Regions from separate parts of the Arthrobacter sp. 9MFCol3.1 genome, predicted to be linked through region 1. Evidence: riboswitches for the same ligand, from Rfam matches in the RefSeq annotation. Region 1 holds a riboswitch; each other region holds the start of a gene.
What was found. Region 1 has a riboswitch for cyclic di-AMP ahead of C560_RS0115625 (M23 family metallopeptidase). Riboswitches for the same ligand answer to the same signal wherever they lie in the genome.
Positions count from the first base shown of each region.

Region 2: it holds a riboswitch for cyclic di-AMP, as region 1 does, so the genes downstream of both, C560_RS0103805 (hypothetical protein) here and C560_RS0115625 (M23 family metallopeptidase) in region 1, are expected to answer to the same signal.
Region 3: it holds a riboswitch for cyclic di-AMP, as region 1 does, so the genes downstream of both, C560_RS0117840 (hypothetical protein) here and C560_RS0115625 (M23 family metallopeptidase) in region 1, are expected to answer to the same signal.

Region 1 is NZ_JIBJ01000018.1:48,392-58,061, reverse strand. Features, by position in the region: gene C560_RS0115640 (MFS transporter) at 1-1, shown strand, start outside; gene serC (phosphoserine transaminase) at 63-1,193, opposite strand; gene C560_RS0115630 (metal-dependent transcriptional regulator) at 1,540-2,235, shown strand; cyclic di-AMP (ydaO/yuaA leader) riboswitch at 2,386-2,597, shown strand; gene C560_RS0115625 (M23 family metallopeptidase) at 2,602-3,423, shown strand; cyclic di-AMP (ydaO/yuaA leader) riboswitch at 3,561-3,730, shown strand; gene C560_RS0115620 (NlpC/P60 family protein) at 4,026-4,784, shown strand; gene C560_RS0115615 (HNH endonuclease) at 5,004-5,504, shown strand; gene mobA (molybdenum cofactor guanylyltransferase) at 5,603-6,265, shown strand; gene C560_RS0115605 (DUF6457 domain-containing protein) at 6,287-6,574, shown strand; gene C560_RS0115600 (molybdopterin molybdotransferase MoeA) at 6,571-8,139, shown strand; gene fdhD (formate dehydrogenase accessory sulfurtransferase FdhD) at 8,274-9,146, shown strand; gene C560_RS0115590 (alpha-mannosidase) at 9,237-9,670, shown strand, end outside.
Region 2 is NZ_JIBJ01000004.1:216,408-226,077, forward strand. Features, by position in the region: gene C560_RS0103795 (cation:proton antiporter) at 1-1,183, opposite strand, end outside; gene C560_RS0103800 (hypothetical protein) at 1,180-1,428, opposite strand; cyclic di-AMP (ydaO/yuaA leader) riboswitch at 1,630-1,832, shown strand; gene C560_RS0103805 (hypothetical protein) at 1,837-2,526, shown strand; gene C560_RS0103810 (sensor histidine kinase) at 2,673-3,680, opposite strand; gene C560_RS0103815 (response regulator transcription factor) at 3,673-4,350, opposite strand; gene C560_RS0103820 (DedA family protein) at 4,356-5,099, opposite strand; gene C560_RS0103825 (phosphatase PAP2 family protein) at 5,102-5,911, opposite strand; gene C560_RS0103830 (dihydrofolate reductase family protein) at 6,033-6,590, opposite strand; gene C560_RS0103835 (serine hydrolase) at 6,744-7,847, shown strand; gene C560_RS0103840 (efflux RND transporter permease subunit) at 7,860-9,670, opposite strand, start outside.
Region 3 is NZ_KK211131.1:89,296-98,965, forward strand. Features, by position in the region: gene C560_RS23465 (hypothetical protein) at 184-1,173, opposite strand; gene C560_RS0117830 (response regulator transcription factor) at 1,416-2,156, shown strand; gene C560_RS0117835 (sensor histidine kinase) at 2,178-3,788, shown strand; cyclic di-AMP (ydaO/yuaA leader) riboswitch at 3,970-4,129, shown strand; gene C560_RS0117840 (hypothetical protein) at 4,129-4,974, shown strand; gene C560_RS0117845 (bifunctional glycosyltransferase family 2/GtrA family protein) at 5,124-6,557, shown strand; gene C560_RS0117850 (glycosyltransferase family 39 protein) at 6,558-8,609, shown strand; gene C560_RS0117855 (ArnT family glycosyltransferase) at 8,616-9,670, shown strand, end outside.

The sequences.
Region 1 (9,670 bases):
AAACGACGACGGCGCCGTCACGGTTTGGGTTCTGTGCGGCCGTGACGACGCCGGACGCAGGACTACTTCTTCAGTTCCGCCACGACGAAATCGATGCACTCGAGCAGTGCCGAGACATCGTCGGGCTCGATCGCCACGAAGGTGGCGATGCGCAGCTGATTTCGGCCCAGCTTGCGGTACGGCTCGGTATCGACGACGCCGTTGGCGCGGAGCACCTTGGCGATGGCCGAGGCGTCGATCGATTCGTCGAAGTCGATCGTGGCGATCACGTTCGAGCGGTCCTCGGCCTTGGCCACGAACGGCGTGGCGTATTCGGACGCTTCGGCCCAGCGGTAGATGCGGCCGGCAGAGTCCGCGGTCCGGCCGGCGGCGAAGTCCAGGCCGCCGTTGGCGTTGAGCCACTGCACCTGGGCATCGAGCGTCACCAGGGTGGCCAGCGCGGGGGTGTTGTAGGTCTGGTTCAGCCGGGAATTGTCGATCGCCGTCTGAAGGTCCAGGAAATCAGGGATCCAGCGGCCGCCGGCCTTGATCCGGGCCGCCCGCTCAAGGGCCGCCGGGGAGAACAGGCCCAGCCACAGGCCGCCGTCGGACGCGAAGTTCTTCTGCGGCGCAAAGTAGTACACGTCCGCCTCCGCCACGTCCACGTCCAGCCCGCCCGCGGCCGAGGTCGCGTCCACCAGCACCAGCGAGCCCTCGTCGGCGCCGGCCACGCGCTGGACGGGTGCGGCAACGCCGGTTGAGGTCTCGTTCTGCGGCCACGCGTAGACGTCGACGCCGGCCTCCGCCCGGGCGGTGGGGCGGGTGCCGGGTTCTGCCTTGATGATGGAGGACTCGGCAAGGAAAGGTGCCTTGTTGGTGGCGGAGGCGAACTTTGAGCCGAACTCGCCGAAGGACAGGTGCTGCGCCTTGTTCTCCACGAGCCCGAAGCTGGCAATGTCCCAGAACGCGGTGGATCCGCCGACGCCCAGCACCACTTCATAGCCTTCCGGTGCCCGGAAAAATTCGCTGAGGCCGTTGCGGACCGAGCCGACCAGGTTCTTCACGGGTGCCTGGCGGTGCGAGGTCCCCAACAGCGTCGACGAGGCCGCGGCCAGGGCGTCCATCTGCTCCGGCCGGACTTTCGACGGGCCGGCGCCGAACCGTCCGTCCTTGGGCAGGAGGTTGGCGGGGATCGTGATGCTGGTGTCGCTCACAGTGGCTCCAATTTTCGGCTGGTTCGTAGCGTGGCTGGGAGGTGGCGGGCAGGGATGGCTACCACGGACCCCCCTTTTCATACTGCCTGTCCTATTTTGCCTGACAGCTCCCGGCGATACGGAAAAAGGCCTGTCATAGTCCGGTCATTGAGACACCAGGGGACGGCTGGCCGGCTGGGGCTGAGGCAATAGCTGCAGGCCGATCGAAAGATTATCCGGAGTAATTCAAAATAGGCTAGGCTGGCATGCGAACGTACGGCGGTTCCCGCCAGGGCGCATCCTGCATGCAGCCCGCACGCGGTACGGTGGGAATGACGCTAGGACTGCGCTCGAGGAGCTGAGCTGAATGACGGATCTGATCGATACCACGGAGATGTATCTTCGGACCATTCTGGAACTTGAAGAAGAAAACATCGTTGCCCTCCGCGCCCGCATCGCCGAACGGCTCCGCCACTCCGGCCCCACTGTGTCCCAGACCATCGGCCGGATGGAGCGCGACGGGCTGGTGGTTGTTTCCGGCGACCGGCACCTTGAGCTGACGGAAACCGGACGGAAACGCGCAATCGGCGTCATGCGCAAGCACCGTCTGGCCGAACGCCTCCTCGCGGACGTGATCGGGCTCGACTGGGCCTACGTCCATGAGGAAGCGTGCCGCTGGGAGCATGTCATGAGCGAACGCGTCGAGCGCAGAATCTTCGAGATGCTCAACCACCCGACAGTCTCACCCTACGGAAACCCGATTCCAGGGCTTGCGGATCTTGGCGGCGTGCCCAACGGCGCCCCCGTGGACAGGGCCGTGAACCTGCTGGAGGCCATGGCCGGCTACGGTGTGAGCTCCCGGGTTACGGTCAACCGGCTCGCGGAGCCGATCCAGGTGGAGCCGGAGCTTCTGGCCCAGCTCGACGAGGGCGGAATCAGGCCAGGCGCGCTGGTCTCGCTGGAGCGGGTGGGGGAGTACATCTCGGTCCGCGTCCCCGATATCGAAGGTGCCCTGGAGCTGCCGCCCGAGGTAGCCGCGCACGTCTTTGTAACAGTCGCCTGACCAGCCACTCCGCGCCGGTCATGGGACGACCCATGAGTTGTGCACAATTGCGATTACGGATTTATTACCGGGCGGCTTAATCACCTATAGTTAGTGGCCAGTACCGATACCAAAGCGTTACCTGATCCGAAGCCGAGCCCTGCCAGCGGATCAGTCGCAGAACCACCTCCTGGCAGGGGCGGGGGAACCACTTTCGGCTGCTACTTCGGCAGCCTTGGGGTGAAGTCCGTCAGCGGCAAGCAGCTTCCACCGAAGGATCCCATGGGATCCTCTGTGCCTGGTGCTTGCAACGGCGGACCGGGTCTTTGATCTCTCTGACCCGAATCCGACAGCTAACTCCGCAGGCCATCCAGAGAGGAACCGTTCTTGACCACCCAGACCGCCAGGGGCCGTCGCCGCGCGACCGGTCCCGCTCCGGAGCCGCGGCCCGTCGTGGCTCACACGGCCGAACGCCCGCGTGACGTGCACCGCGATGAACGGCGTCACCGGCGCAGCCCGTTCCGCCAGGTCACGGACTTTGCCGCGGCTAGCGGAGTCGGGCAGAAGGCCGGGATCGCGCTGGCCGCAACTGGTCTGGTTCTCACCGTGACGGTTCCCGTCACGAGCCCGGTGATGGCTTCGAATCCGGGCGGGTCCGGCGCGCTCACCGCTGCCGTGCAGCCGGATGTCACGGCCGCCGCCGCCGCAAAGGTTGATTTCAACCGCACGGCCGTCACCACGAAGGGTGATCCAGACGGGAAGCTCAAGCAGTTGCTGAGCGCCCAGTCTGTGGGCACCATCACCCGCGCGGCATCGGCGGGCACCCTTGGTGCGCCGCTGGACCAGCTGGTCACGGCCTCACCCTTCGGCTACCGCGTCAGCCCCATCACTGGGGGTGCGGGGGAGTTCCACCGCGGCCAGGATTTCGCCGCCCAGTGCGGCACGGCGGTCCACGCGGCCGCCAGCGGCACCGTGACCTTCAACGGTTGGCATCCCTTCGGCGGCGGAAACCGCGTGGTCATCGATCACGGCAACGGCCTGGAGACCACGTACAACCACCTGTCCTCGGCCTCGGTCCAGGTCGGCCAGAAGGTTTCCCGCGGTGACGTCGTCGCCATGAGCGGGACCACCGGCGCCTCCACGGGCTGCCACCTTCACTTTGAAGTGATGGTCAACGGCGACGTCGTTGATCCGCTCGGCTGGCTCTAAACAAGACGATGGGCTGCTCTCAACTCCCCGTGACACGCCGTGATCTGAATGTGACATTGGCTCCGGACTGCTGTAGGGTTTGAAGCACGCCAACTTTTCCGAAGTTGGCGCTCTTGAGTGGATTGCCTAGCTCTGCCACCGCTCAAGGTCCGTTCGCATTACATCGTCTGGCAGGGGCGGGGGAACCAATTTTGGCCTTCGAAAGAAGGCCTTGGGGTTAAGTCGCAAAGCTTCCCAGGAAGCAGCGCGGCCGGGTGACTCCCATCCGAATCCGACAGCTCACCTCGTAGGCATTGGGAGAGGCTACTTTCGTGTCTTCACGCCACAATTCTGCGCGCATGCGCACCGGCGAGGCTCTGTCGAGCCCGCTGGAATCCACATCACGTGCCGCCCTTGCCGGCGCCCGGATTGGATCACGTTCCGCAGGCTCAATCTCTACCGAGCCCGGACAGCATGCAGTTTCCGCTTTTGGCGCGTCTTCGCAGTACACCCTTCGCTAAGTAACCCATTTCGGGGCGATCCGGCGTACCCCCAAGATGCCGGAGCGTCCTCAGTCCGTGCCCGAAAGCGCGCGGTCCAAGGATCACGAAAGAGAGAACTTAATGACTACTCGTGCAAACGTTGCACGGCACCGCGCCGAGGTCACCAAGACCAACTCGCTGGCTGTTATTGCTAAGGCTGTCGGCGACAACGCCGGCGGCGTGGGCCGTCAGGCAGCGGTCATCGCCGCAGCTTCCGGTCTGGTCCTGACCAGCGGAATCGCAGCCAACGCTGCTGAAACCAATGTTCAGCGCGAATCCACCTCCGCTTCGGCCCTGGAAGTCCAGTCCGCAGCTCCGGCCACCATCTCGGCCGCTTCCACCATCGCGATCTCCTACGAGAAGCCCGCCGTGACCACCACGCCGGCTCCCGTCGTCGAGGCTCCCAAGCCCGTCGTGAAGGTCCAGGACGCTACGGCCTCCCGCGCCGGCGGCACCGAGCTTGGCGTCAGCGGCGGCGTCGCTGCCCAGGCTCCGGCCGGCATCGGAAGCGGCGCTGGCGCGACCATCGCCGCCGCTGCCTACGCACAGATCGGCGTGGCGCAGGACTGCACCGCCCTCGCCACCAACGCACTGGCCGCGGCCGGCATCCACTACCACGGCTGGCCGGCAGGTTACCTGTCCCTCGGCCGCACCGTGAGCGCCGGCGAGGCACGCCCGGGCGACCTCGCCTACTACCAGAACGGCGGCGTGGGCATGGCTCACATCGCGGTCTACGTCGGCAACGGCATGGCAGTGCACGGCGGCTGGAACGGCGGCACCACCGCGCTGTACAGCGTAAACGTCGGCTCCGGCCCGGTCTTCATCCGCGTCGGCGCCTAAGCACGAACCCCAGCTTTTCGAAAGACCCCCGCCTGCAGGCGGGGGTCTTTTGCGTTGCCGCGCAGTGAACTTTCCGCGCCGGGGACTGCGCCGGTGAAAAAATATTCGGCGATCCGGCACTTGAGTGTTTACTCTTGTGTTGTCGATCCATAGCCCGACCATGCAGAGGGCAGCCGGCCCTCGTGCCGCTGGCGGGTGCGGCCGTGAAGAGGTATGCGGATGCGCACTCTCGTTCTGAATGCTGGATATGAACCGCTGGCGGTCATCACCTTCCGCCGGGCGCTCGTCCTTGTCCTGACCGGAAAGGCCAGCGTAGTGGCCGAAGGGGACGACCCCGTTGTCGGCCCCCAGGACATTTTGGGCCGCCCGTCCGTGATCCTGCTGAACCGCTACATCCGGCCCAGGTACAACACGATGACTGCGGTGAGCCGCCGCGGCGTGCTGCGCCGGGATGCCCACCGCTGCGCATACTGCGGCAAGGCTGCCCACACCATCGACCACATCCAGCCCAAGTCGCGGGGCGGAGCCGACTCCTGGGAGAACCTGGTGGCGGCCTGCCTGCGGTGCAACAACGCCAAGAGCGACCATACGCCGGCGGAGATGGGCTGGAAGATCGGTTTTGTCCCGGGCCCGCCAAAGGGCGCCATCTGGCAGATCAAGGAACTCGAGAAGCCGACGCCGGCCTGGGATCCATTCCTGCTGCCTGAATCGGCTGCCTGACCCGCCTCCTGGCCTGCTGCCTGATCAGCTGGTGGGATTGATGCCGGCGCACCTCACGGCTTGGTCGGCGGCGGCCGGCGCCGCGCTACGCTGAAGCGATGGAGTTCGATGCCATCATTCTCGCCGGGGGACGGGCCTCCCGCCTCGGCGGCGTGCCCAAATCCGGGCTGATCTTCGACGGCGCCACCCTCCTGGAGCGGTCACTGGGGGCAGCGGGCGCGGCGGCGCGCACCGTCGTCGTCGGCCCCGACCCCGGGGGTCTGCCCGGCGGCGTCCTGACCTGCCGTGAGGACCCGCCCTTCGCGGGGCCGGCCGCAGCCATCGCCGCGGGCCTGGCTGCCCTGGCCGCCGACCGCGCAGGCCGGCGCGCAGCCGCCGCGCCGTTTACCCTGGTTCTGGCGTGCGACATGCCGCGGTCCGCCGACGCGGTCCGCGCGCTGGCCGACGCGCTGGCCGCAGGTACGCCGGAACGGGACGGGCCCGACGGAGTCATGGCAGTCTCGGCCGACGGCCGGAAGCAGCCGCTCGCGGGCTTTTATGGCACGGCCGTGCTACAACGTTCCGTCGCCGACGCCGCATCCCGGAACAGGCTGGAAAACGCGTCGGTCTTCGCCCTTCTTGCTAGGCTGGACGTGCGGGAAGTTCGCGTTCCCCCGGGTTCCACCGACGACGTCGACACCTGGGATGACGCGTCCGCACTAGGGGTATCCGGCAGGATTCCCGACGGCGGTCCGGGCTCCGGCCCGGCTCTGCGCAGCTGAACTCGACCATGGAGGCAAACGGTGAAAAGCCAGGATGAAACGCTGGAAGACTGGTGCCGTGCCCTGCTCCAGGCCCTGGAGCTGGACGACGTTGAGATTGACGTGAATGAGGTCCTCGCACTGGCCGGCGTGGCCGCCCATTCCGTGGTGCGCCCGGCGGCGCCCCTGACCACCTTCATTGCCGGCTTTGCCGCCGGTCTGGCCTCGGGCTCCGGGCAGGCCACGGACTCCGTGTCCATGGAGGCGGCGATGGCCGTGGCCCGCCGGCTCGCCAAGGACTACGCAGCCGCCGAAACTTCCGGGGCATGACGGCTGCGGCCCCGGACGGCAGGGGACCCGCTGCCCCTGGCAGAGATGGCGGTGGAGACGGAGTCAGAAACGGCGGTGGAGACGCAGTCGGCGATGGCGGTGGAGGCGGACCCCGCATCACTGCGGGCGGGGATGCAGTGGGCAAGGACACCACTGACCAGGATGCAGCGGACGAGGACACCGCTGACCGGAATGCAGCGGACCAGGACACCGAGGGCCAGGATGCAGCGGACGAGGACACCTCGGCGGAGCCGCACAGGCACCTGGCCCACACGTGGCAGGAGGCCCGGCAACTCGCGTTCGACTGCGCCGTTCCCATCCCGGCCGCCCCTGTCCCGCTGCGGCAGGCGCTGGGCCGGACCCTCGCGGCGGACGTCGTTGCCCAGCAGGACATGCCCCATTACGCTTCTTCCGCCATGGACGGCTGGGCCGTCAACGGCAGCGGCCCCTGGATCCTGGCCGAACCCGGCCAGCGGCTGGCACCGCATCAGGCCAGCCCGATTGCCACCGGCGGCCTCATCCCGCCCGGGGCCAGAGCGGTATTGCGCAGCGAAAGCGGCATCATCGGTGCCGACGAAGACGGCCTGCCCGTCCTGAAGCTGGGCGGCACCGCGAAACCAGGGGACCCGCGCAACGGCGAGCACATCAGAAGGGCCGGAGAGGAAGCCGCCGCCGGGGACGTCCTGATCATGCGCGGCACCGTCCTGAACCCTGCCCATCTTGCCCTCGCCGCGCTGGCTGGAAGCGATACCCTTCCCGTGCTCGGCAAGGCCGTGGTGCGCCTCGTCTTCACTGGCTCCGAGGTCGTGACGAGCGGGATGCCGGCACCAGGGCAGGTCCGCGACACCTTCGGACCCCAACTGGCCGCCGTGGTGGGAATGCTCGGCGGGATCTGCACCGAAGAAGTGAAAGTCGGCGACACCTACGCCGAATGGCTCGCGGCGCTGGAGGATACCGATCCTGCCGGTGAAAACCTGCCCGCCGACGTCGTGATCACCACCGGCGGCACGGGACGCTCCGGAACGGACCACCTCCGGCGCTCGGTCGCCGAACTCGGCGGCCGCCTGCTGATCGACGGAATCGCCATGCGGCCGGGCCACCCCGCCGTGCTGGCCGAGCTGCCGGACGGCCGTTACATCCTGGGCCTGCCTGGAAACCCGCTCGCGGCCATGATGGCGCTGTCCACGATCGGGGCCCCACTCCTCGCAGCCCTGGGGCACGGCGCGGTCCCCCCGCTGAGCGAGCTGCCCTGCGGCTCGACCATTGACGCCGATCCGGGCCGGACCCGGCTCATGCCCTTCCGGCTGCTCTATGGCATGGCATCGCCGGCGCAGCATACCGGCCCGGGAATGATGCGGGGCCTGGCTGCCGCCGACGGTGTGCTGGTGGTCCCGCCCCATGGCGTACAGCTGGGGGAATTGGTCCCTGCCTTCGCTCTCCCGTGGGGTGCGCCGCTGCCTGACGCTTCGGCAGCGGCCGCCGCGCAGAAGCCCGCGGCGAAACGGACCGCCAGGAAGACCGCGGCCAGCGACGGGCCGGTGGACTGGAGTGCCCTTTTGGGCTGAGTCCTGGCCCGCTGCGCCGGCGTCAGGGCGGGACGCGCCTTCAGAATCAGACACTTACAATGATGGAACCAGCCAAAGATTCAAACAGCCGCAAGATTCAAACAGCGGCACAACATGTTGCTTAGGAGCACCGGATGGGCCGTGTGACACAGCGCCGCAAGGTGCACAAGATCGTCCTGGACGGGTCCCCGCAGGCCCTCGAATTCCCGGTCCGGCACCGGGAGGACGTCCTTGCCGTCGAGGAACCGCTGGAAATCAGGCTCGGCAACATGTCGTTCTCCGTGACCATGCGAACGCCGGGCAATGACTTCGACCTCGTCGCTGGCTTCCTCGTCTCGGAGGGGATCATCTGGGCTCCCGAACAACTGGTCTCGCTCAGGTTCTGCGCCGGCGAAGACGCCGACGGCATGCAGACGTTCAACGTGGTGGAGGCGCAGCTCCGGCCCGACGTCGTACGGCCCGAGACGGGACGCAACGTCTTCACCTCCAGTTCCTGCGGCATCTGCGGGACGGACTCGATCGATGCCGTGCGGAAGTCCTCGCACTACAGCCCGGCACAAGATCCGCTGACCGTCCCCGTGGAAACGCTGGCGGCCCTCCCGGATGCCCTCCGGTCCGCCCAGGAGGTCTTCGAGGTCACCGGCGGCGTGCACGCCGCCGGACTCTTCAGGATCTCCGACGACGGCTCGGCCGAGTTGCTGTGCCTGCGCGAAGACGTGGGCCGGCACAACGCGGTGGACAAGGTGGTGGGCTGGGCGCTCCGCGAAGGCCTGCTCCCGCTCCGGGGCACCGTGTTGCAGGTGTCCGGCAGGGCATCGTTCGAGCTGGTCCAAAAGGCTGCCCTCGCCGGAATCCCGGTCCTCGCCGCGGTCAGTGCCCCCTCCAGCCTGGCCGTCGAGCTCGCCGGGGCCAGCGGGATGACCCTGGCCGGGTTCAGCCGCGGGACCAGCCTGAACGTGTACGCTGGCCAGCAGCGCGTCGCGGTTCCGGCGCCCGCGGCCGGCTAGCGGCAACAGTTGGCCAACAGGTTCTCCGCGGCGTAAGTTTTATCCATCGATTGGAAATCGATCGGACCCCCAGCGCTGAAGAGGATCACATTGCACGACGACCGCCGTCTTACGGAAGTCCGGCTGGACCGCTTTCTGCGTGACCGGGTCGGCCCGGCCGTCTACTCGCGCAGCATGCCGCTGACACTGAGCAGCTGGGATGCGCCGGACGAACCCGTGCCGGTGTTCGAGGCCCTGCGGCAGGAGTTCGCACCCCAAGAACACGGCGCGGCCTGGGGCCGGCCCTGGAGCACCAAGTGGCTCCGGCTCCGGGGTGAAGTGCCGGACGCCTGGGGAACCTCGGCCGGCACCTCGGTGGAGATCCTCGTGGACCTCGGCTTCAGCGGCGACCTCCCGGGCTTCCAGTGCGAAGGCATTGCCTGGCGGTCCGACGGGACCATCATCAAGGCGATCTCGCCACGGAACCAATACATCCCGCTCAAGCTCCTGGGCAGTGGCATGGCCGTCGACTTCTACGTCGAAGC
Region 2 (9,670 bases), on a different contig from region 1:
CGCCCTGCCCGACGGTGCTGCCGGGATCCCCGGACTTGCCGCCGGCACCTGCCGGCAGCGCGAACGTCCTCGCCGCCCGTGACCCGGCGACGGCGCCCGCGGCTATGGTGACCAGCGCTCCCACCAGCAGGGCCGCGGCCTCGCCCGGGAGCAGGACCTGAAGCTGCGTGCCGATGCTCGCCGCGGCCACCGGTACGCCAAGCTGGGCCGCCGACAACACCCCGAGAGGCAGCGGGAGTCCCAGGAAAGCCAGGCCGGCGTGCGCCAGCACGGCCCCGCCCCCCAGTGCCAGGCCGAGGGCAATCATGTCAGGGTGGCCGGCCAGGTCCCTGAGCGTCAGCGAGGCACCCAGCCAGACGAAGAAGAGCGGACCCAGGAAGCCGTCGCTGAGCGCGAACAGTTGCCGGGCCAGCCGCCGCGGTTCGCCGACGGCAGCCATCACCAGGCCGAAGGAAAAGCCTGCCATCATCACAGAAACATTGCTCCACGTTGCGACACCGGCCAGGGTGAACAGTACGGCCAGCTGGATCCGCAGCTCCAGGGCAAACTTGCGGCTTTCCGAGAGCCGGTGCACGCGCCGGCGGATTCCCCGGCGCTCCAGCCAGCTCAGGCCGACAAAGAGCCCCACCGCGCACCCGGTCACTACGAGGACGCCCAGCGCCGCCTGGACTGCGTGGGGCGGATCCACCAGGAGCGGCAACGCCACAATGCAGGCTGTGTCGGCTATTGCCACCTGCGCTGTCATGTCCACGACATCTGGCCCGCCGAGGCGCAGGGAATCGACGATTGGAAGCACCAGGGCGGCCGACGAAGACGCCAGCAGCACGACATAGAGGGGAGCATGTCCAGTCCCGAACAGCAGCCCGATGCCGGTTCCGACCACCACCGCTGCCGCTGCGGCCACAATCGCCCGGCGCGAGCCCTTCCCGAGGGCGCCACGGATGTGCGGATCCCGCACGGGAACGTGCGTGCCTGCCACGAACATCATCAGCGCAAAGCCGATATTGGCCAGCAGGGTGAATGTCGGATCCGCGGGGTCCACAAGGGCCAGGCCTGAGCGCCCGATCGCGATGCCGGCCAGCAGCTCACCCAGCATGACAGGCAAGTGCCAGCGCACGGGCAGGGCCAGCAGGGGGCCAGCCAGGGCGATGACGGCGATCAGCGCCAGGGACAGGAAGGTCACGGTTCGCCGCGGCCCGCCGGCACCGTTCCCGACCGCCGTTCCACTACTGCGTAGGCCTTCCCGTCCAGGAAGGCCCAGTCGTTGACAACCATGTACCCGAGCGCGTCCACCCGGTCATTCAGGACGTGCTCGTCGAAGCCCCCGTCGCGCGGTTCCGCGTCCCATGTGCTCACATGGACGTCCCCGCCGTCCAGGATCAGCAGCTCGGTGTTGACGTCGAAATCCTCTTGGGGCTGAGTGCTCAACTGGCAGATGGCGACACAATGGCTGTTCATTTCGGGCCTCCGCTTCCGGTGGTGCTGATGGCATCATCCTATGTTCGGAAACGGCGCCGCCCTATGGGCAAATTGCGGCTCGGCATCACCGCCTCCGTTACCTGAATGTGACTTTCGGGTGCGGTTCGCGCTACGGTTGATGAGTGCCTGTTGTCTCCGATACGGGCGCTCCCCAGCCGATTGCCTAACTCTGCCGCGGCCCGGGGGTAACTCGCATCAACGTCCGGCAGAGACGGGGAAACCACTTTTGACCTGCTGATATGCAGGTCTTGGGGTGAAGCCGCACAGTGCCCGCCACGACGGGCCCGGGAGTGCGGCCGGGTGCCTCCCATCCGAATCCGACAGCTCACCTCGCAGGCATTGGGAGAGGCTACAATCATGACTTCAGTCAATACTTTTGCGCGCCATGCCGCCGTCCTCGCCGCCGCATCCGGCCTGGTCCTGACCAGCGGAATGGCCGCCAACGCCGCCACCGCCCCCGTGCAGCGTGACTCCGCTCCGGCGTCGAACATCGACGTCACCGGACAGGTCAGCGCCCCCGTCAGCGCCGATTCAAGCGTCAAGATCAGCTTCGAGCGCCCCGCAGTGGATTCTGTTGCCGCGCCGGTCATCGAGAAGCCCGTTGCTCCGGCTCCGGCTCCCGCTGCAGCCCCGGCGGCAGCGCCCGCTGCAGCCCCGGTGGCAGCGCCCAAGGCGACCGTCCAGGTGCAGGCCGCTCCGGCAGCAGCGCCGGCCGCGGCGCCCGCTGCCGGCGGACGCAACGCCATCATGCTCTCGGCCGCCTACAGCCAGGTGGGCATCACCCAGGACTGCACCGCCATGGTGGAGAAGGCCCTTGGCGCCGCGGGCAAGCCCGTTGGCGACATCGGCCCCCGCGCGTTCCTTGGCCTTGGAGCCGTAGTGGCCACGCCTCAGCCCGGTGACATGGTGGTCCAGTCCGGCCACGTCGGCATCTACGCCGGCAACGGCCAGGTGGTCAGCGGCGGCATGAACGGCAAGAACCAGACCATGGTGCACCCGCTGTCGTGGCTCACCGCGACCGGCGGCGTGACCTTCGTCCGCGCCTAAGCCGTATGGCCCCGACCGGGGCCAGACAGTCCGGAAAGACCGGCGGTCGATTTCCCTTGGGGGCAAATCGATCGCCGGTCTTTCCTGTCTCTGCATGTTGGGGGTCCGGGCTCCCGGCGGCACCGCCTTTCTCCGGCACAGGATCCTCAGGGATTCCCGCTCGCACTGAGCGGAAGCGTCAACTTCATGACCGTTCCCTCGTCCCCGGTCGCGGCCACCTCGACAGTGCCCCCGGCAGCGACGGCAATCTCCCGGACCAAGGCCAGCCCGATGCCAAAGCTCCGCTGTCCCTGTGAGGTGCCGGTGCCGGCCGTCCGCACGAACCGGTCAAAGATCCGGGCCTGATCGACGCCGGTAATTCCGGTCCCCGAGTCCGCCACGGTGATCACGGCGCGCTTCTGCTCGATTGAGGTCATGATGGACACGCGGCCGCCCGGAGGCGTGTGGGCCAGGGCGTTGTCCGCCAGGGCCAGCACGGCACGGCGCAGCGCGTTCTTCTCGATCCGGGCCAGCGGCCGGGCATCGGCAGAGAATTCCAGGCGCACCTTCCGCTGCTCTGCCACCGGCTGGAGACTGACGGCGACGCCGGCGGCAGCATCGGCCAGGTCGGCAGGGGGTGCGGAGTGGGCCGGGGCCTCCGCGGTAGCCGCGAGGAGCAGTTCGTTGACAATCCCGGTCAGCGTCGCGGCGTCCTCCCGGATCCGGGCCAGGTCCTGGCTTTGCTTGGAGCCGGGCACAGTGTTGCGCTGGGCCAGCTGGATCCTGGTGTCCAAGATGGTCAACGGGGTGCGCAATTCGTGGCTCGCGTCCTGGACGAAACGCCGCTCCCTGGCCAGGGCCTCACTAAGGGGTCGGATGGCGCTGCGCGCGCTGAGCCACCCGACGATGCCGGCCAGCAGGATTCCCGCCACTCCGGCGATGATCATGGCTTCGAGGACATCCTTGGAATCCAGGTATGTGTAGGCCGCCCCGGCCGCCGCCGAACGCGGCACTTCAGGATGGGCCAGTTGGTTCGTGAGGTACAGCGCAGTGGCGGCGAGCAGCCCGAGAACCATGACCGCGCACGCGGCGCTGATCCGCAGCGCGACCTTGAGGGAGGCCTTGCGCAGGACGGAGTGGTCCGGATTTCCGCCGGCCGGCCGGCCGTCACTCATGAGCATCGCCGATCTGGTATCCGAGGCCGTGCACCGTGCGGACCACGGCTTTGGAGATCTTCCGGCGCAGGTGATGGACATAGGTATCGATCACGCCGGGCTGCTCCGAGGCGTGGAAGCACGCCGCGAGGAGCTCGTCCCGGGTGAAGACGCGGTCCGGTTCCGCGGCAAGGGCTGCCAGCAGTTGGCCTTCCTTCGCGGTCAGCGGCACCGTTTGCCCGTAGATGGAACGGACGGAGCGCTGCGTCGGGTCCAGTTCCCAGTCCCCGATCGCCACCGGTGCCGGGGCCGGGGGAGGGAAGGAGCGCGTCAGTGCGCGCAGGCGTGCTGCCAGCTCGCCGGCGTCGAACGGCTTGGTCACGTAATCGTTGGCGCCGGCGTCCAGTCCCCTGACCTTTTCGTCGGGATCGCCCAGTGCGGTCAGGATCAGGATGGGCGTGGCAATGCCTTTCGACCGCAAAGCCGTGATGAGGGCGATGCCGTCCATGGCGGGCAACCCGCGGTCGACGACCATGACGTCCCAGCTCCCGGTCAGCCCCTGGTGGAGGCCATCGCGGCCGTTGGTGACCAACTGGACCCGGTAGTCGGGGTCCAGGAGCTCGGCGATGAGCGGTCCCAGGACGGCGTCGTCCTCGACGAGCAGCAGGGAGGGAAGCTCAGCGGAAGTCATGTCAGCTATTCTTCCGCGGCCATTTCCTCAGTCCGCCGTCCGCCCCCGGGTTCCTCCGCCGTGTCGCCGGCGGCGTTGGCTGCGGATGCGGATGCGCCGCGGGAGTTGCGGCGGCGTTTGAGGAGCTGCACCACCCCCGGCACGACGGAGACGAGCACCATGGCCACGGCGATGGCGTCGATGTTCCTGGCGATGATGTCAAAGTGCCCCAGCCAGGTGCCAAGCATCGTCACGGAGGCCGCCCATGCCGCGGCGCCGGTGATATTCCACAGGGTGAAGGATTTGTAGTCATAGCGCGCGATCCCGGCGGTCAGGGGAGCAAACGTCCGGACCATGGGGACGAAGCGGGCCAGCACGACGGCGGCCCCGCCGTGGCGGCGGAAGAAGTCCTCCGTGGTGGTCAGGTGCGCTGTCTTCAGGATCCGGGCGTCGTCCTTGAACCAGCGCCGGCCAAATTTCCGTCCGAGCATGTAGCCGACCTGGTCCCCGGCGACCGCGGCCGCGGTGACGACGCCGATCAGCACGGGCAACGTCAGTTGCAGCTGCTGGTGCAGAAGGCCTGCGGTGAACAGCAGGGAGTCGCCGGGCAGGAAGGGAAAGAGCACGCCCGATTCGATGAAGACCATGAGGGCGATCACACCCAAGGCGGCTGGGCCCAACCCGGCGAGCAGGCTTGCCGGGTCCAGCAGGGACGGTGTTCCGGCGGCGGGGGCGGCCGGAAGGACGGCAAGAACGTTGAGGGCGGGCATTATCATTTCCCCTCAGCGCCCAGCGGCCGGCCGCCGGACGTCACCCGACGCCAATCCGCCATCCGCGGCGCACCACGGTTCCACAGTCCCGCGAGCAAGACCACGGCTGCGCTCGCAGCCAGGAATGACGCCGCGACGTCGGTGGGGTAATGGACGCCGATATACAGCCGTGACCAGGCTACGATCAGGGCCACCGCCGCCGCCCCGGCGGCCGTGACCTTGGCCCAGCGGGTTCCGCGGGCCAGGAAGTACACTGCGAATCCCAGTGCCACCGCAAAGGACACGTGGCCGCTTGGGAAGCTGTTGGAACCCGTTTCCGGCGCCAGGGGATCGAACAGCAGGGCAGGGTTGGGCCGCTGGCGGGCCACGATGAGCTTGAAGATTTCACTCGCCACCCAGCCGGATGATGCCACGAGGCCGAAAGCAACCGCCTTGGGCAGGCCGCCGCGGAACAGCCAGATGGACAGCGCCGTGGCGCCGATCAGCGCGAGGCCCGCCACCGGGCCAAACACAACGTTCAGGGCCATCGCGACGGCGGTCAGGGCGGCGGCGTGGTGATGGCTTAGGTCCTGATCGATCCCGAGCTCGGCGGCGCTAAAGCCGGGGGTCAGCTGCGCCGCCACGCCCAGCGCCACGACGGCGGCGGACAGCAGAATGCCCAGCACCAGCCAGTGGCGGATCTGGGGGAGGGCCCACAGCCGGGGCCCCGCGGTGGGAGGCAAGGCGTCGGGACGGCGCAGTACTCCACTGCGGCTCAGTGCTCCATCACCGCCCGGCGGCGTATCGCGCTTAACAGGGGCAGGTCCAGTCATGGGATCCTCCGGCTCGGGACAAGGGCGCCCGGACAGGCGACAACTTCCACTCTTCCGTCAGCCGTTTAAGAAATGCTTAAGAAAGTGGAGCAGAGATGGCCGCAGGGGGCCGCCGCGCCGGCTACGCGGCATAGCGCAGCAGCGCCACTCCGTTGCTGAAAGCCCGTGTCTCCAGCAGCCGGAGCTGGGCTCTGCTGTCCGCAGCCTTGAACAGTGGCCTGCCCCGGCCAATCAGTACCGGATGGACGTATAGCCAGTATTCGTCGATCAGCCTGAGCCGCCGGAAGGTATCGGCCAGTTCTGCCCCGCCGAGGGCCAGGTCCCCGCCCGGCTGCGCCTTCAGGGCCAGCACTTCTTCCGCCACCACATCCCGGACTACGGTGGTGTTCCAGTCGGCTGATGTCAGCGTCCGGGAGTAGACGATCTTGGGCATGTCCCGCCAGATCCGGGCGAACTCGGCGATCACTGGGCCGGCGGCTGGGTCCTTGTCCGCGGTGGGCCAGAACCCTTCCATCAGCTCGTACGTGACGCGGCCGTCAAGGAAGGCGCCCATGGTGCTCAACTGTTGGTTGAAGTGGCGGTGCAGCTCGTCGTCGACCATGTGCCAGCTGATGTCGCGGTCCGGGCCCTCGAAGAATCCGTCGAGGGACACCTGCATGGCCAGGACGATTTTTCGCATCTCCGCTCCTCACGTTTTCTCCACAGTACGCCGCGGCTTTGGATGGCAGAACCGCTTGTTCCCGGATACGTGCCCTTGCGCGGGATGCCGCAAGCGGGAAGAATGCTGGAAGTCTATGGCCCCACCGCGGTCAGTCACCTTCGGGGAAGTACGATGCCTGCGAACGATTCGAACAACAGCACGGGGCCGGTCCGGATGCCTGAGCCGACGCCGCGCCACTACCGCTCCGGCGGGCACCGGGCAAGCGACGGGTCCCAGCCCGGCCCGCGGTCCCTTGCCCGGCGTGAGGTGAGGATCCGGCAGCAGGGGAGGAGCCGGCGGCAGTATCTGATGGCGGCCGCCGTCGCACTTGCCCTTGTAGCCGCCGGCGGCGTCTATGCGGGCGTTCAGGCAGGGCTGCCTTCTGACCCGCCGGCCGCTGCGGCGACGGCGCCGGTCGCCGATGCCGGCCGGAACGTTCCGCCGGCATCTGACCTGCCCGCAACTGCTTCGCCCGTGGCGGGCACCGTCTCGGCGGCCGCCGGGAAACCGGCTGAGGTCCCCGCCGTGCCTGCCGTCGCGGTCCCGGCCATTGACCCTGAACTGGACAGCCAGATCAACGGGATCATCGCGGCCAACAGCGCCTATGCGCTGGGGGTGTCCTTGATCGATGTCTCCGACGGCGTGGTCCACGGCTATGGGGCCCAGGGCAAGTTTGTGGCCGCCAGCACGGCGAAGATCCTGGCCGCGTCGGCGTATTACCACCTCGTGGAAACCGGCCGCGCCTCGCTGACCGCCCGGATGGGCGCCTCGACGGCCGGCGCCCAGATCCGCCAGATGGTCCAGCAGAGCAACAACGATTCGTGGGCGCTGATCCTGCGGGCGGTCGGCCAGCGGGGCATCACGGAATACGCCGCGTCGATCGGGATCACCTACGACCGCACGGTCAACTTGCTGACGCCCGCAGAAATGGCCAGGACCCTCCAGCTGCTCTACACGGGACAGCTGCTCAATGCCCGTAACACCGCCCAGCTCCTGTCCTATATGCAGAACACCAACTTTGAGACACTGATCCCGCCTGCGGTTCCGCCCGGGGTAGGGGTTCACCATAAGTACGGACTGCTGTTCGGAAACCTGCATGACGCGGCCGTCCTGGACAAGGACGGCCGGGCCTTCGTGTTCGTCGTGTACACCCGGGGCAAGAATTACTCCGATATGGGCCCCCGCACCCAGATCATTCAGCAGCTCACCCGGACTGTGACCGCCGCGTTGTTCTGAGTCTGGCTGCCGTCAGACGGTCGCCGGCCCGGCGGCAGCGCGTTCCCTCTCGATGGTCTTCCTGGACTTGGCGAACCGGAGATAGAGGGAGGGCACGATGAACAGATTGAGCAGGGTGGAGGTGACCAGCCCGCCCAGGATGACGACGGCCATGGGGTGTTCAATTTCATGGCCCGGGATGTTGCCCATGACCACTAGGGGCACCAGGGCCAGCCCGGTGGCCAGGGTAGTCATGAGGATGGGCGAGAGCCGCTCCGCCGCCCCGCGCATCACCAGGGCGCGGCCGAAGGTTTGGCCTTCATAGGTTTCCAGATGCTGGCAGTGGTTGATCAGCAGGATGCCGTTGCGCGCAGCGATCCCCATCACCGTGAGGAAGCCGACGAGGGACCCGAGGGACAGGACGCCGCCGGTCATGTAGGCGGCTATGACCCCGCCCACCAGGGCTACGGGCAGCGTCAGCAGCGACAGGACTGCCAGCCGCCAGCTGCGGAAGGACGCCTGCAGCAGCAGGAGAATCAGCACAAGTGCCGCCGCGGAGTAGATCATCAGACGGTTCGTTGCCGCCTCGCGTTCGGTGTATTCGCCGAGCAGCTGCACGCTGTAGCCGGTGGGGAGCTCCAGGCTCTCCAGCCGCGATTTCAACTCACCGACCACGGTTCCCAGGTCCGCTCCGTTGGCCAGGAAGGATCCCACCTCGACACGGCGGGAACCGTTGGTGCGGTCGATCTGGTTCGGCGTCGCCTGTAGGCTCACGTCCGCGACGTCGGCGAGGCGAACCCGCGTTCCGCTGGGCGTGTCGATGGGCAGATCCTCGATGCTGGTGACGGAGGAACGGGTGGCCGGCGTACTCCAGACCTGGACGTCGTAGGCCCGGCCGTCCCGGAAGACGTCGCCGACTTCCTCGCCTGCCACGAGTGTCGCGGCCGCGCGCCGGACGTCGCCCGGTTTGAGGCCGTACTTCTGCGCCGCGGCCAGGTTAACCGTGACGGCGATCTGGGGGACTTCCACCTCCAGGGAGACATGCGGGTCCTCGGTGCCCTCGATCGAGTCCATGAGGGTCTTGACCCGTTGCGCCTGTTCCCGGAGCACGTTGAGGTCGTCACCGTAGACGCGGACGAGGATGGGTTCGCTGGCGCCGGTGATGACCTCTTCAATCCGCTCCTTCAGATAGGTCTGGACGTCACGGTGCAGCCCCGGGTAGCCGTTGACCACTTCCTCCACAGCGGCCACCGTCTTGTCGTAGTCAGCGTGGCGGTCGATGCTGATCCAGTGTTCGCCGGCATTGACACCGACGATCTCGTCCGCGGCGAATGCCTGCCCGATGTGCGTGCCGCAGTTCAGGACCCCGGGGACCTTGAGGAATTCCTCACAGCCGCGCTGGGAAATCCTGAACTCTTCGGCGGCAGAGGTTCCCGGTTCGGAGATCCAGTGCATCAGGAAGTCCCGTTCCTTGAACGTGGGGAACAGGGACGAACCCATCAGGGGAGCGAGGACCAGGCCCACCACCGCCAGAACGCCAAAGCCTGCGTAACCGAACCGGGGCCGGTTCATGGCCTTGGACAAGGCGGCGTGGTAGCCGCGTTTGAGCACCCGGACCAGCGGCGCATCGCGTTCTTCGAGTTTGGCGTTGCCCAGCAGAATCAGGGCAAGGGCCGGCGTCACTGTCAGCGCCACGAGCATGGAGGCCAGGACGGCCAGGGTGTAGGAGACGGCCAGCGGCCGGAAGAAGACGCCGGTCAGCCCTTCCAGGAAGAAGATCGGTACGGCGGCGACCACAATGATCAGGGTCGCGTAGACGATCGGGCTCCGCATCTCCAGGGAGG
Region 3 (9,670 bases), on a different contig from region 1:
AAGGTCAGAAAGTGTTTTTTGCCGAATATTATTCGCCCTCAAGTCGCAATGCGGCCGAAATCATTCACAGCACGGCAAGTTGGGCAAAACCGGGTCTGCCCACCGTTCCCTGCGCGGAGGTCCACGGAGTGGGCAGCCGGCATTGCCGCCGGCCGGCACGGCGGCGATGCCGGCAGCGGCGGGTCAGTTCGACTGGCCGGTGGCCGTCGCCGCCATCACCATGACGGAGGCCGCCGTATAGCCGGAACCTTCCTTGGCCGCCACGATCCGCACCGTCCCGCCCGCGACGATGTCCGCCACGCTCAGCTGGGTGCCCGTGCCGCCGGCCTGCTGGCGCCGCTGTTGCAGATTACTCACCACCACGTCGCTGCCCAGCGCATAGCTGCGCGTGAAACCGTCGCTGCTCTTGACCGTCACGGAGGAAGAGCTGACTTCGCTTACTGTGCCCAGCTGCTCGGCCATCGTCGTGTAGGTGCTTCCTTGCAGCACCACGTATTCGGCATGCACGGCCGCCGAAAGCCCGCTGCCCATCCCGCCGGCAGCGAAATCGCCGGGACCGCCCTGCCCCGGCATGCCCCCTCCCCCGAAACCGCCTTGCGCGGAACCGTCTTGTGGGGAACCGTCTTGTGCGGTGCCGGGCAGGCCCGGGGCGAAACCCTGGCCGCCGGCTCCCCCGGCCGCCGCCCCGCCGGCGGCACCAGTGGCTGCCGTGGCACTTGAGGTCAGGGCATAGACGCCTGTTCCGGCGCCGACAGCCAGGACAGCCGCGGCCCCGGCGACGGCGAGCCCCCGCTTGAGGGTCCAGGGCTTCGCCGCCGAGGTCGTCTTGGCGGAAGTTCCCGGCGCGCCCCAGCCTGTGGCCGCCGCAGCCGCGGGAGGCTCCTGCCGGTGCATGCCCCAGGCCGGTTCCGACGCCGGAACCGTCCAGACCGGGGGCGCGCCCCAGCCGGCGGCGGGGCCCGCTGCCGGCTGCCCGGCGTCGTGCTGCCCGGCATCGGTGTGTCCGGTATCGGTGTGCCCGGTGTCGGTGTGCCCGGCGCCGTGCTGCCAGGCAGCGCGGGGCGCGGTCACGGGCGCGGGCGCCGCTGTTGCGCCGGTTGTGGGCGCGGGGGCGGGTACGGGGGCTGGCTCGGGGGCTGGTCCGGAACCGGCTCCGGGATGCTGACCGCTCATGGTGTTTCTCCTTAGGGTGCGGATCGGTGTTCACCCCAGAGTGGTGAGCGATCCTGTGCCTGGGCTGTGCGGGCCGACAGCCGGGCCTGTGACGTTCGGGCCTGACGGGAAAGGGCGGATTGAGCGCGGCCGTCGCCGCCCGTACGGTCCCGCAACGGCGTCCAGCTCGCTAGGCTGGGATTCACAGGTGCCGCACAGGGTCCCCAAAGCCGCGCCTAACCGGCAGATCGGAGAGTTGTCCCATGGCCACTTCGCACTCCATGACCAACAACCTTCCCCAGCTCACGCATCCGGACGGCTCCCCCATCCGTGCCCTCGTGGTGGATGACGAGCCCAGCCTCTCCGAACTCATGAGCATGGGCCTGCGGATGGCCGGATGGTCCGTGGCCGTGGCCGAGGACGGGCCCGGCGCCGTCCGGCTGGCCAAGGAGTTCCGCCCCGACGTGCTGGTGCTGGACGTGATGCTGCCCGGGTTCGACGGCGTCGAACTGCTGAGCAGGATCCGCGCGTTCGCGCCGGAGGTGCCGGCGCTGTTCCTGACGGCCAAGGATGCCGTCCAGGACCGCATCACCGGGCTGGCAGCCGGCGGCGATGACTACGTCACCAAGCCGTTCAGCATGGAAGAGGTGCTGCTGCGCCTGCACCGGCTGGTCCAGCGCTCCGGGGTGGCCGCCATGGACACCGCCGAACTCGTGGTGGGAGACCTCGTGCTCAATGTCGACACCCGCGAAGTCACCCGGGCCGGGGAGGAACTGCACCTGACCGCCACGCAGTTCGAGCTGCTGCGCTACCTTATGGAAAACCCGAAACGGGTCATCAGCAAGGCCCAGATCCTGGACCGCGTCTGGGACTACGACTTCGGCGGGCAGGCGAACATCGTGGAACTGTACATTTCCTACCTCCGCAAGAAGGTCGACGCCAACCACGCTCCCATGATCCACACGGTGCGCGGAGCCGGGTACGTCCTGAAACCGGCGGACTGATCCGTGCCCTCACTTTCCGGCATGACCCGCGTCCCCGGACGCGACTGGCGCAACCCGTCCACGTGGCATTTGCGCACCAGGCTGGTCCTGGTTGCCATGGCACTGCTCGTGGCCATCTGCGGCGCTGTGGGCTTGTTCAGCTACGCCTCCATGGACCTCTTCCTCACCCGGCAACTCGACACCCAGCTGGACCAGGCTTCCCACCGTTCGAGCGAGTTCGGCCGGCCCTCCTCGGACGATTCGGGCAGGCGCCCCGACCCCCTCGAAGCCCGGGGACAGGGCGTCGGGACGCTTAACGCCCGGATAGTGGACGACGAAGTCAGTAGGGCCGGCTTCCTGGCCGGGGACGGCGCGGTCAAGAGCCTCTCCCCCGCCGACAACAAGGTTCTCCTGGCCCTCACCCCAAACGGTGTGCCCGTGGACCGGACCCTTTCGGCCGGCGCCTACCGGCTCACGGCCGCGCGTGCGCCGTACGGCGACGTGATTGTGACCGGACTGCCGCTGGCAGAAAAGCAAAACACCCTGACCTCCCTGGTCTGGACCATGGTGGTGGTGTCCGCAGGCGGGCTCGTGCTGATCGGGCTCGCCGGCACGGCCCTGATCCGGCGGACCATGAAGCCGCTGGAACAGCTCTCCGAGGTGGCCACCAAGGTCTCCCGCCTCCCGCTGGACGCCGGCGAGGTGGCGCTCGGGGTGCGCGTCCCGACGTCGGCAGCCCATCCCGGAACGGAAGTGGGCAGCGTGGGCTACGCGCTGAACAAGATGCTGGACAACGTCTCCAACGCCCTCGAAGCGCGGCAGGAGAGCGAGATGAAGGTCCGGCAGTTCGTCGCCGACGCCTCGCACGAACTCCGCACCCCGCTCACGGCCATCCGCGGCTACACGGAGCTGATGCGGATGACCGAGCATTTCACCCCCGACGGCGAGAGGTCCCTCGCCCGTGTGCAAAGCCAGTCCGAGCGGATGACCACGCTCGTGGAGGACCTGCTGCTGCTGGCGCGCCTGGACGAGGGCCAGCCGCTCAAGATCTCCGACGTCGACCTCACCCAACTGGCCGTCGAGACGGTCAGCGATGAGAAAGTCATGGCCCCGGACCGCATCTGGCAGCTCGAACTTCCGGACGAGCCCGTGGTGGTGCGCGGTGATGCGACCCAGCTTCACCAGGTCCTCGCCAACCTCCTGTCCAATGCGCGCAAGCACACCGAACCCGGGACCAAGGTGGTCACGGGCGTCATGCGTTCGGCTGACGGCAGTGCCGTGGTCACCGTGACAGACAATGGCAGCGGCATCGCCCCGGAATTTATCGGCCGGGTCTTCGCCCGCTTCGCCCGGGCCGACGCCTCACGCACCAATCCGGCGTCGAGTCCCGCAGCCCTCCCCGCCAATTCGGCGGTCGCGACGGCGGGGGTCGGGTCCGGGGCCGCCGCCCGCCCGTCCTCCGGCGCCGTTTCCGGCAGCCGCGGAGGCCAGGGCACGGCGACCGCCGCGCCGACTTCCGAGGGCACCAGCGGGTTGGGCCTGTCCATTGTCCAGTCGATCGTGGAGGCCCACGGAGGAACCGTCGAGGTTACGTCCCGGCCGGGCCGCACGGAGTTCGCCGTGCGCCTGCCCGCCGCGCCGCCGTCGGCATAGACGGCGCGGCCGGCGCCACCGGGACTCTTGGGTGGTCGATCGGCGAACCCGGCGCAACGCGACACCCCGGCACTGTGACTCCTGTTACCAAAATGTGACTTAAGCGGCTGGGTCCTGTAGCGTCTTAAGAGTGCGCCGCCATCGGTGCCGCATATCCGGACGGACGCCAAACTCTGCCGCTTCCCGGATTCCGCTGGACCAGGCAGAGGCGGGGGACCCAGAGTTCCCGGGCATTCTGCATTCATGCGCCCTCGGGGTGAAGCCGACACGTGATATTCCGTGCGGCCGGATGACCTCATCCGAACCCGACAGCTAACTCCGCCGGCGTTGAGAGGCCACCATGACTGAATTCCAGGTACAAACGCGCCCTGACGGCGGTTCGCATTCCCGCTCAGTTGGCGCAGCTAAGTCGCGCCACCGCGCCGAACCGGCCAAACGGGCATCCGCCCTGTCGCGGTTCGCCGCCGGACTCGGTACAACCGGCCGCCGTGCCGGCGTCGTCACCGCCGCGTGCGCGCTGCTGCTGGGTGGCGGCGCCGCCAGCCAGGCGGCAGAGCCGGGCGCCCACACGGCGAACGTTGCGAGCCAGACGGCCACGATCGCGGACCCGCTGGCCAAGCTCAACTTCGAGCGGGTCCAGGTGGCTGGGCCGACCGCTCCGGCGGAAAAGAACGTGGCTCCCGAGATCTCGGAGGTCAAGGCAGCCGAAGCGCTGATCCCCGCCCCCGCTGCTCCCGCCCCCGCTCCGGCAGCCGCCCCCGCACCTGCTCCTGCGCCGGCGGCAGCCCCGGCTCCCGCGGCAGCCCCCGCTCCCGCACCGGCACCCGCACCGGTACCGGCAGCCGCTCCTGCCCCCGCACCGGCGCCGGTCGCAATCGACGATCCTGCCGGGGCGCAGGCCTACGCCGCGTCCCAGCTGGGCCGCTATGGCTGGGCACCTGGCCAGATGCAGTGCCTGCACAAGCTGTGGACCAAGGAATCTGACTGGAAGACCACCGCGACGAACGCCAGCAGCGGCGCCTACGGCGTGGTCCAGTCCCTGCCCGCCACGAAGATGGCGAGCGCCGGCGCCGACTACATGACCAACTACCGGACCCAGATCAACTGGGGCCTGAACTACGTCAAGTCGCGCTACGGCTCCCCCTGCGGCGCCCTGAACTTCCACTACGCACACAACTGGTACTAAACCGGCCCCGCCAAGGAGGCCCCTGATCCACACGGATCCGGGGCCTCCTTGCGTCTCCACGGCCGGAGCAGCCCGACAACCCAGACTTCCACAGCCCCAGCACAGCTTGACCCTAAAGCCCTCATAAGGGCCGCCGGGAAAGTTGAGCCATGACATTCACAGACCAGGCCACAGGAACCCTGCCCCGCACCGCGGCGACGCCGGCCGGCCCGGCGGCACCCAAGACACCCCCGGGGCTTGCGCTGGCCGACGCGCCCGCTCCGGGCCCGTTCGCCGGGGCGCTTACCGGCCCCGGCGCCCGGCGCACAGCCATCGATACGCGCGCAAGCACGCCCCTGCTGGACGTCACCATCCCGGTCTTCAACGAGGAACGGGACCTCGAAGCCTGCCTGCGCCGGCTCCACGCCTACCTGCTCGCCGCCTTCCCGCACTCCTTCCGGATCACCGTGGCGGACAACGCCAGCACCGACGGAACGCTCAAGGCCGCGGAACGCGTAGCCCGCGAGCTACGCGAAGTGAAGGTGGTCCATATGGCCGAAAAGGGCCGTGGAAACGCACTTCGCAAGGTGTGGCTGGCCTCGCCGTCGCCGGTCCTGGCGTACATGGATGTGGATCTTTCCACTGATCTGGCGGCCCTCGGCCCGCTCCTTGCCCCGCTCATTTCGGGGCACTCCGACCTGGCGATCGGGACGCGGCTGACCCGCAACTCCCGCGTGGTCCGCGGTCCCAAGCGGGAATTCATCTCGCGCAGCTACAACTTCCTGCTCCAGGCCCTCATGGGCGCCCACTTCAGCGATGCACAGTGCGGCTTCAAGGCAATCCGGGCAGACGTGGCCCGGCAACTGCTCCCCCACACGCTGGACAACGCCTGGTTCTTCGACACCGAGCTGCTGGTCCTGGCAGAAAAGTGCGGCCTGCGCGTCCACGAAGTCCCGGTGGACTGGACCGACGACCCGGATTCCAGCGTGGACATCGTCCAGACGGCCCTCGCGGACTTGCGCGGCATGGCACGGTTGAGCCGGGACCTGGTCTCGGGCCGGATCCCGGTTCCCGACCTGCGCGCCGCCCTGGCCCGCGGACCGCTGCCGGCCGCCGCCCGGGCCCAGGAACAAAGCCCCGGCGGAAGCCTCTTCGGACAACTCGTCCGCTTCGGCAGCATCGGGGTGGCCTCCACCCTGGCCTACCTGGCGATTTTCCTGCTCTGCCGCGGGTTCATGGACCCGCAGCTGGCAAATTTCCTGGCGTTGCTCACCACCGCCGTGGCCAACACCGCGGCCAACCGGCGCTTCACGTTCGGCATCCAGGGCAGCAGCCAGGCCGCACGCCACCACTTCGAGGGACTGCTGGTCTTCGGCATCGGGCTGGCCCTGACCTCGGGCGCACTCGCCCTCGTTCACGCCGCGTCGGGAGCAGCACCGGACCGCTGGCTGGAACTGCTCACGGTCACCGCCGCCAACCTGGCCGCCACAGCCGTGAAGTTCCTGCTGTTCCGGCTGGTGGTTTTCCGCCACCGGCCCACCGACGCCGTTCCTGCGCCCGGCGCCCCCGATCCTTCCCTCCCCCGCACAGAAAAGGCCAAGTAAATGACGGCAACCATCAGCCCCACCGCCGGAGCCGAGAGCGGTTCCCCGGCCGGCAGCACCCCAGCCGCCCAGGAAAGGCTCCGCCCGGTTCCCGGAGACGGCGAACCGGCGCCCCAGCTGCCCGCATCCCAGGCCCCGGCAGCGCAGGGCCGCCGGGACCGGCTGCTGTTCGGACGGCAGCCCCGCTGGGTGCGGCCCTCGGCAGCGCTGCTCCTGGTGGTCACGGCGGCGTTGTACCTGTGGAATCTGGAGGCCAGCGGCTACGCCAACTCCTTCTATGCCGCGGCGATCCAGGCCGGGACCAAGGACTGGACCGCGCTGCTCTTCGGCTCCCTCGACGCCGGCAACGCCATCACGGTGGACAAACCGCCGGCCGCCCTCTGGATCCCCGCCCTCGCGGGACGGATCTTTGGTTTCTCGGCCCTGAGCATGCTCATTCCCCAGGCGCTCATGGGAGTCGCCGCCGTCGGGCTTCTCTACCTGACCGTCAAGCGGGTGTCCGGGCCGGCCGCTGGCCTGCTCGCCGGCGGCGCCCTGGCGCTGACCCCGGTGGCCGCCCTCATGTTCCGGTTCAACAACCCGGACGCGATGCTCACCCTGTGCCTGGTGCTGGCGGCTTACCTCACCACGCGCGCCATCGAGAAGGCCGGCTGGAAGTGGCTCGCCGCGGCCGGCGCGGTGATCGGCCTGGCGTTCCTGAGCAAGATGCTGCAGGGCTTCCTGATTGTTCCCGGGCTGGCCCTGGCCTACCTGTGGGCGGCGCCCACCACCCTTGGCCGCCGGCTCGTGCACCTGCTGGCCGCCGCCGCCGGGATCGCCGTCGTGGCCGGAAGCTACATTGTGCTCTTCCAGCTGACCCCGGCCTCGGTCCGGCCGTACATGGCGGGGTCGGAGTCCAACAGCTTCCTGGAACTGACGTTCGGCTACAACGGCCTGGGCCGGATCACCGGATCCGGCGGCGGGATGCCGGGCGGGATGCCGGGCGGCAACGCGGGCGGCCCGGGCGGCAGCGGCAACGTCGGCTTCGGCGGCGCCGCCGGGATCACCCGGATGTTCGGGACCAGCTTCGGCGGCGAGGTGTCTTGGCTGCTGCCGGCGGCCCTGACCCTGCTGGTGGCGGGGCTGTGGTTCACCCGGCGCGAGGCCCGGACCTCAAAAACCCGTGCGGCGCTCCTGCTGTGGGGCGGCTGGCTGGTCATCACGGCCGGAATCTTCAGCTTCATGAGCGGCACCGTGCACCCGTACTATGCCGTGGCGCTGGCCCCCGCCATCGCGGCGCTGGCCGGCATCGGTTCCCTGGAACTGTGGCGGGGCCGGGCCTACTGGCCCGCCCGGGTTGTCCTGGCCGTGACGGTGCTGGCCACCTCGATCTGGTCCGCCGTGCTTCTGGGCCGCGATCCGGCCTGGTTGCCGGGGCTCCGGGTGATCATCGTGGTCCTGGGCGTCCTCGCCGCCGCGGCCCTGCTCCTGCGGGCGGACGGCATGGCGGCTCTCCCGGCACGGTTCCGCAAGGCCGCCACGGCCGGCGTCGTGATCCTCTGCCTGCTCGCCGGCGGGCTCGGAAGCACCGCGTGGACGCTGGCGACCGTCGCCCAGCCGCATTCCGGTTCGATCCCGACCTCCGGCCCCACCGCGTCCGCGATGGGCGGCGGCTTCGGGGCCGGCCGGGCCGGCAGTGACGGCCCAGGAAGTGACGGCATGGGCGGCGGCCCCGGCGGGGAAACGTCCTCGGCGGAGCTGACCGTGCTGCTGCAGTCCTCCGGCGCCAAGTGGTCCGCGATTGTCTCCGGCGCCACCCAGGCCGCGAGCCTGGAACTCGCCACCGGCACCAGCGTGATCGCGCTCGGCGGCTGGAACGGCGGCGACCCCTACCCGACGCTCGCACAGTTCCAGGCGATGGTGGACCGCGGCGAGATCGGTTACTTCATTTCCGGCGGCATGGGCGGCATGGGCGGGGGCCGCGGTGGCAACTCCGAGGTCGCCACCTGGGTCGCGGCCAACTACCAGGCCCAGACCGTGGGCAACGCCACGGTCTACAAACTGGGAGCGTAGGCCGCCATGACTGACACCCTGAGCCCGGGCCCCGGCACGGCGCCGGCCGGCACGCCGGGGCCGCCGCAGCCGCAAGTCCCGGAAGGCCGTCGGCGCCTGGAGCGCCCGGCCGCCGGCGGCACCCGCGCCGTCCCTGGCGCCCGGGGGCTGCGGCAGCGGCTGGAACTGGCGGCGCTGCTGCTGGCCACGGCCGTGCTGTACCTGTGGAACCTCGGCGCCTCCGGCTGGGCGAACGCGTTCTACTCCGCGGCGGCCCAGGCCGGGTCCCAGGATTGGACGGCCTGGTTCTTTGGCTCGTCCGACGCCGCCAACGCCATCACCGTGGACAAGCCGCCGGCGTCGCTGTGGGTGATGGGGCTGTCGGTGCGGATCTTCGGGCTGAGCTCCTGGAGCGTCCTGGTGCCGCAGGCGCTCATGGGGATCGGCACGGTCTGGCTGGTTTATCTGGCCGTCCGCCGGGCCGCGGCCCCTGCCACGGCCGACGCCGGCCTGGCCCACCGCGCGGGGCTCCTCTCCGGTGCGGTCATGGCGCTGACGCCAGTGGCCGTGCTGATGTTCCGGTTTAACAACCCCGACGCCCTGCTGGTGCTTGTGATGACCGCGGCCGCCTACGCCGTGTTGCGGTCCATCCAGGACGCGCGCGTGCGCTGGCTGCTGTTCGCCGGGGTGCTGCTGGGCTTCGGGTTCCTCACCAAGCAGCTGCAGGTCCTGCTGGTTGTCCCCGGCTTTGCCGTGGCCTACCTGCTCGCGGCGCCGGCAGCGGCGGGCAGGCGCGTTCTTCACCTGCTCGGCGCCGGGGCGGCGATGGCCGTTGCCGCCGGTTGGTGGCTGGCCGCCGTCGAACTCATTCCGTCGGCGGACCGCCCGTACATCGGCGGCTCGCAGAGTAACTCCATCCTGGAGCTGACGCTTGGCTACAACGGCCTGGGCCGGCTGAACGGGGATGAAACCGGGAGTGTGGGGGGCAGCAACGGCTGGGGCACGCCCGGGCTGTTCCGGCTCTTCAACAGCGAGTTCGGCGGCCAGATCGCCTGGCTGCTGCCCTCGGCGCTGCTGCTCGG